2 regions of the Ancylobacter sp. TW_SC_1 genome follow, and region 1 is predicted to be linked to the other one. Evidence: predicted binding sites of a transcription regulator. Region 1 holds the regulator's gene; the other holds the start of a gene.

What was found. Region 1 encodes LexA, which represses DNA repair genes until DNA is damaged. Its sites were predicted from a motif close to TGTTCNNNNTGTGTTCNG; they were not measured.
Region 2: parE (DNA topoisomerase IV subunit B) is a predicted target of LexA. The motif match lies at 1,759-1,776, and genes of this name have one in related genera.

The regions. Positions count from the first base shown of each region.
Region 1 is NZ_CM166365.1:2,831,767-2,835,172, reverse strand. It holds gene AC1PZ7_RS13090 (molybdopterin molybdotransferase MoeA) at 1-19, shown strand, start outside; gene hpxZ (oxalurate catabolism protein HpxZ) at 79-471, shown strand; gene AC1PZ7_RS13080 (GntR family transcriptional regulator) at 596-1,294, shown strand; gene lexA (transcriptional repressor LexA) at 1,489-2,184, shown strand; gene AC1PZ7_RS13070 (ComEC/Rec2 family competence protein) at 2,178-3,406, opposite strand, start outside.
Region 2 is NZ_CM166365.1:3,473,711-3,477,116, reverse strand. It holds gene parE (DNA topoisomerase IV subunit B) at 1-1,684, opposite strand, end outside; gene argC (N-acetyl-gamma-glutamyl-phosphate reductase) at 1,908-2,963, shown strand; gene AC1PZ7_RS16335 (lysozyme inhibitor LprI family protein) at 2,968-3,406, opposite strand, start outside.

The DNA of each region.
Region 1 (3,406 bases):
TCTGCCGTTCGAGGATTGACCGCGGCCGCGCCTGCCTGTGTGCTCAATGCAATGACCGGCAGGGGCAAAGGGCGGCGGATGGACATCAACGATCCCGAGGTGCTGGACGAGGTCCGCGCCGTGTTCGACCGCTACGAGCGGGCGCTGGTCGGCAACGACGTGGCCGGGCTGGATGATCTGTTCTGGGATCATCCCAGCACCATCCGCTATGGCGGGGGCGAGATTCTCTACGGCATCGAGGCGATACGCGCCTTCCGCGCCGCGCGCTCCCCGGTCGGGCTGGAGCGCACGCTCGAGGGAACCGTGATCACCACCTATGGACGCGACATGGCCGTCGCCTCCACCCTGTTCCGCCGTGCGAGCGCGCCCGGCCGGCTCGGCCGCCAGATGCAGACCTGGATGCGTACGCCGGAAGGCTGGAAGGTCGTCGCCGCCCATGTCAGCATCATCGACGATCCGGCCGCCCCGTGACCCATCCCCGCGCCTACCTGCGACGGACCGTGAAGGGCGGGGCTTGGTGAAGCCCGGCGGGGCCGCTAATGATGCATGAGGCGGAGATGGTCCTGGCTCTGTTCGTTCTGGTTTCGTGTCGCTCATGTCGGTGCTGCCCATCCGTTTCCCGCTCGAACCGCCCGCCGCAGTCGGACGGCGCGGGCGCGTGACGCGCGCCGAGGAGCTGCGCATGCAGCTCGCCGACGAGATCACGCGCGGCCTGCTTCCCCCCGGAACGGCGCTCGACGAGACCGCGCTCGCCGGACGCTTCGGCGTGTCGCGCACGCCGGTGCGCGAGGCGCTGCGCGAGCTGACCGCCTCCGGCCTCGTCGACGCCCGCCCGCATCGCGGCGCCGTCGTGGCGCGCCCGAGCGTCGAGCGGCTGCAGAACATGTTCGAGGTGATGGCCGAGCTGGAGGCGCTGTGCGCCGGCCTCAGCGCGCTCAACATGACGCCGCAGGAGCGCCGGCAGCTTGAGCAGTTGCATGCCGACATGGGCGAGCTGATGCGGCAGGGCGACTTCACCACCTATCGCGAGGCGAACGAGCAGTTCCACACCTCGATCTATGCCGGCAGCCACAACGACTATCTGATCGAGATCACCGTCGGCACGCGCCGGCGCCTCTCGCCCTTCCGCCGCGCGCAGTTCCGCGCGCTCGGGCGCCTCGCCCTGTCGCATATCGAGCATGACCGGGTGACGACCGCGATTCTGCGCGGCGACCGCGACGGCGCGGCGAGCGCCATGCGCAGCCACATCGCCATCGTCCACGACGCCTACGAGCAGTACGCCCAGACCGTCTGATTCGCCCGCGCGACCCGCCATTGGCGCCTCTGGTGCCGCCCGGCCGGCGAAATCCGGCCGCGCGCCGCCGGCTTTTCACGTCGCGCCGGACATTTAGCGATCCCTTTACCCATTGTGGAACACAATAAGAACGGATAGTCTTTTGTTCGTGATTTGTTTCATTCCGGCAACGGCCGGCAGACGGGGTTCTCCGTATGCTCACCCGCAAACAGCATGAGCTGCTCCTGTTCATCAATGGACGCCTCCAGCAGGACGGCGTGCCGCCTTCCTTCGAGGAAATGAAGGAAGCGCTCGACCTGCGGTCGAAGTCCGGCATCCACCGGCTGATCACGGCGCTGGAGGAGCGCGGCTTCATTCGCCGCCTGCCCAACCGGGCGCGGGCGCTCGAAGTCGTCCGCCTGCCGGAGGACGCGCAGCCGCCCAGGCCCGCCCGCCCCTTCGCGCCGAACGTCATCGAGGGCAATCTCGGCCGGGGACGCCCGCCGGTCGAGGACGAGGACGACCGGCGCGTCGTGTCGGTCCCGGTCATGGGCCGCATCGCCGCCGGCACCCCCATCTCGGCCATCCAGTCGCGCGACCACACGATCAGCATGCCGCCGGAGATGCTGTCGGGCGGGGAGCACTTCGCACTAGAGGTGCGCGGCGATTCGATGGTCGAGGCCGGTATTCTGGACGGCGATCTGGCGCTGATCCGCAAATGCGATTCGGCCAATACCGGCGAGATCGTCGTGGCGCTGATCGACGACGAGGAAGCGACGCTGAAGCGCCTGCGCCGCAAGGGCGCCTCGGTGGCGCTCGAAGCCGCCAACCCGGCCTATGAAACGCGCATCTTCGGCCCGGACCGCGTGCGCATCCAGGGCCGGCTGGTCGGGCTGTTCCGCCGCTACTGAGCCTGCTCTTCGGCGGCCGGTGAGCGCTCGGCGGGCCCGGTGGCAGCGGCGCCGGATATACCGACATCCGCGCGGGGCGGTGTTTCATCGCCTTCCGCATCCGCTGCGCTCACGCCGGCATCCGCATCTTCCGCATCGCGCCGGTGCGCGGATTCTTTTCGAACACGGTCGGCGTCCGGCCCGGCGCTGGAAGCCGCTCCGGCTCGCGGCATGACCTCCCGTGCATGGACAGGGATGCGAGGTTCCGGCGGTTTCGGCTCCCAGGGTCGTGTGCCCGCGGGCGGTCGCGCCGGCACGATGCGCCATTCGCCCTCCGCGGTGAGATAGCCGGCCAGTCCGCCGATCGCGCGGCGGTCGTCGCGATGGATCACCGTGGCGGCGCAGGCGTCGGGCGGGGCGAAGGGCGTCACCAGCACGGCCGCGAGGCGGCAATCATCCTCCAGTGAATCGCGCTGGCGCGACAGCGCCACGAGCCCGCCGCCCGGCAGCGGCAGGGTGCAGCCGAGCGGATCGCAGGCGCCCCCCCGCGTGAGATCGGCGCTGCCGACGCGGGCGCGGTCGCCATCGGCGTTCAGCCATTGCTCCACGGCGAAGCGGCTGGCGACACCTTTGTCGCCGTCGCCCATCACCATCAGGCGCCCGTCCCGCCCGCGCACCGCCACCGTCCGGGCCTGCGTATCCACCAGCAGATCGGGCCGCGGCTCGGTCGCCGCCGCCCAGATGCCCGCGGCCGCGCAAGCCGGCGCCAGCAGGACCAGCCGGGTGCGGGCGAGGCAGAGCACCACAAGCGCGAGGCTGAACAGGACGAGGCTCGCCATCGGCATCGCCGGCAGGCCGCGATCGGCGCCGGGCAGGCCCGCGACGACGTCGGAGACGCGCACCATCACGTCGAGCCCCCAGCCCATGCCCCGCCAGGCGACGTCATCCCAGCCGAACGGCATCAGGATCGCGCCGGCCAGTCCGGCCGGCATCACGACGAAGGACACCGCCGGCATCGCGGCGAGATTGGCGACGAGGCTCAACGGTGCCAGCCGCTGGAAATGGAACGCCGCGAAGGGCGCGGTCGCCAGTCCCGCCGCGAGCGAGGCGAGAACGAGCGCCGCGAGGTAGCGCGCCGGGACGCCGAGCCAGCGCGCGAGGCTCCCGCCGCCCGGCGGCGCGCCGATGAGATGGCCGAAGCGCTCATAGGCCGCCACCAGGCCGAGCGTCGCGGCGAAGGACA
Region 2 (3,406 bases), 640 kb from region 1:
TCAGCTTCGGCATCTGGCGGAAGAAGAAGGTGACGAGCAGCGAGGCGATGTGGGCGCCGTCGACATCCGCGTCGGTCATGATGATCACGCGCTCGTAGCGCAGGTCCTCGTCGCGGTACTGGCCGCCCGTGCCGGCGCCGAGCGCCTGGATCAGGTCGGCGAGCTGCTGGTTCTGGGCGAGCTTGTCGCGCCCGGCGCTGGCGACGTTGAGGATCTTGCCGCGCAGCGGCAGCACGGCCTGGGTCTGGCGCTCGCGCGCCTGCTTGGCCGAGCCGCCGGCCGAGTCGCCCTCGACGATGAACAGTTCCGACCCGGCGGCCGAGTTGTTCGAGCAGTCGGCCAGCTTGCCCGGCAGGCGCAGCTTGCGCACCGCCGTCTTGCGGGAGATTTCCTTCTCCTGCCGGCGGCGCAGGCGCTCGTCGGCGCGCTCCACCACCCAGTCGAGCAGCCGGCTCGCCTGCGCCGGGTTGCCGCCGAGCCAGTGGTCGAACGGGTCGCGCAGCGCGCTCTCGACGATGCGCGTCGCCTCGGCGGTGGCGAGTTTCTCCTTGGTCTGCCCCTGGAATTCCGGCTCGCGCACGAAGACCGAGAGCATGGCGGCGCAGCCGGCCATGATGTCGTCGGAGGTGACGATGGCGGCGCGCTTGGCGTTGCCGGTACGCTCGGCGTGGTCGCGCAGGCCCTTCAGCAGCACCGCGCGCAGTCCCGCCTCATGCGTGCCGCCCTCGGCGGTGGGAATGGTGTTGCAATAGGAGGAGACGGCGCCGTCCGCGTCGCCGAGCCAGGCCACCGCCCATTCGGCCGAGCCGTGCCCGCCGGGCCGCGAGGTCTTGCCCGCGAAGATGTCGGGATGGACCAGCGTGTGGCCCTCGATGTCGGCGGCGAGATAGTCCTTCAGGCCGCCGGGGAAACGGAACACCGCCTTCTCGGGTATGTCGCTACCCGCCACCAGCGCGGCATCGCAGCTCCAGCGGATTTCCACGCCGCCGAAGAGATAGGCCTTGGAGCGCGCCATCTTGAAGACGCGGGCGGGCTTGAAGCGCGCGCCCTCGCCGAAGATCTGCGCGTCGGGGTGGAAGCTCACCCGCGTGCCGCGCCGGTTCAGCACGCGGCCGACTTCCTGGATCGGCCCCTGCGGCAGGCCGCGCGAATAGGTCTGGCGGTAGAGGGTCTGGCCGCGCGCGACCTCGACCTCCAGCACGTCGGACAGCGCGTTGACGACGGACACGCCGACGCCGTGCAGGCCGCCGGAGGTCTCGTAGACCTTGCTGTCGAACTTGCCGCCGGCGTGCAGCGTGGTGAGGATCACCTCCAGCGCCGACTTGCCGGGATATTTCGGGTGGTTCTCGATCGGGATGCCGCGCCCGTTGTCGGTCACGGTGAGGAAGCCGTCCTCGGTCAGCTCGACCTCGATGAAGCTGGCATGGCCGGCGACGGCCTCGTCCATCGAATTGTCGATCACCTCGGCGAAAAGGTGGTGCAGCGCCTTCTCGTCGGTGCCGCCAATATACATGCCCGGCCGGCGCCGCACCGGCTCCAGCCCCTCCAGCACCTCGATATCCGCGGCGGTATAGCCGTTCTCGCCGGGCGTCGCGTCGCGCGCGCCGGCTGGCACGGGCCGGGTGGCCGGGCGGACGGGGCGCGGGGAGGGGACTGCGGCGAAGAGGTCGTCGGAATTCGACATGGGCGCGGGTTCGGCTCGCATCTCAAGGAGGATGATTCGGTCTGCATAGCACTATGGCAGGCGCGGTGCGAAACCGGAACGCTCCGTGAACATGGCGGATCGGCCATGCACGCGGCGCGCCCCTCTTGTCTTTCGCCGGACATGCATAAGGTGTAATGGCGCACGTCCAATGCGCGCCGCCGTCCATCGGGGAGGGCCGCGCCGGCAGGAAAGGGTCGCCACCATGACGGACAGCAAGGCGCGGATCGCCATCCTCGGGGCCTCGGGCTATACCGGCTCGGAGCTGCTGCGCCTGCTGCTGCGCCATCCGCGCGTGGAGATCGTCGCGCTGACCGCCGACCGCAAGGCCGGGCAGGCGGTGGCGGACGTTTTTCCGCAGTTCGCCCCCTTCAGCCTGCCGAAGCTGATCACCATCGAGCAGGTGGCGTGGAAGGACGTCGACCTCGTCTTCTGCGCGCTGCCGCACGGCACCACGCAGCTGGTGATCAAGAACGTGTTCGAGACCGCGCCGCATGTGAAGGTGGTCGACCTGTCGGCCGACTTCCGGCTGCGCGACGACGGCGCCTATGAGCGCTGGTACGGCCATCCCCATCAGGCGCTGGAACTGCAGCAGGAAGCCGTCTACGGCGTCGTCGAGCTGTATCGCGACGACATCCGCAAGGCGCGGCTGGTGGCCAATCCCGGCTGCTACACGACGACGGCCATCCTGCCGGTGGTGCCGCTGATCGAGGCCGGCGCCATCGACCCCGAGCACATCGTCATCGACGCCAAGAGCGGCGTGACCGGTGCCGGCCGCTCGGCCAAGGAGAACCTGCTCTACACCGAGGTGACGGACGGCATGCACGCCTATGGCGTCGGCGGCCACCGGCACATGGCGGAGCTCGACCAGGAGTTCTCCAAGGCCGCCGGGCGCAGCCTCGCGCCGAGCTTCACGCCGCACCTCGTGCCGATGAACCGCGGCATCTACGCGACCATCTACCTCAAGACCGGCGCCGGCGTCGGGGCGGAGGGCGTGCACCGCGTGCTGGCCGATTTCTACAAGGGCGAGGCCTTCGTGCATGTGCTGCCCCTCGGCCAGGTGCCGCAGTCGCGCTTCGTCAAGGGCTCGAACATGGCCTTCATCGGCGTGGTCAAGGACCGCGCGCCGGACCGCGTCATCGTCATCTCGACGACCGACAATCTGGTGAAGGGCGCCTCCGGCCAGGCGGTGCAGAACATGAACCTCGTGCTCGGCTATCCCGAGACGACGGGTCTGGAGCAGATCGCGCTTTTTCCGTGAGCCGTCATTGCGGGCGGACGGCGAAGCTCGCCTTGAGGGCGCCGCCGTCCCACCGCCAGGTGCCCCAGCAGGCCTCGCCCGGCTTGGCATCGCCGCATTGGAAGCGATCGACCCAGAGCGACAGGCTGTTGGCCTTGTAGTCGAGCGCCAGCGTCGGGTTGGCGCCGCGCAGGTCGAGCGGCGCGTAGCCGGCGCTCGACAGGGCGACCGCGATCGAGCAGCCGTCATTGGCGCAATAGGCGGTGGCGACGCCCTCGCAGCGCAGGCTGGCGCTGTCCAGCACGTAGTCCGGCCTGCCGTCGCGGTCGAGATCGGCGGTCGCCACCTGCGGCCGGCTTTCCGCGTCGGGCGTGCCGCCGAGATCGCGGCACTGCGGGCCGAAGGCGGCGATGCGCGCGCTCACCGGCTGCGGCAGGGACGGGGAGGACGCCGGGTCCGCGTCC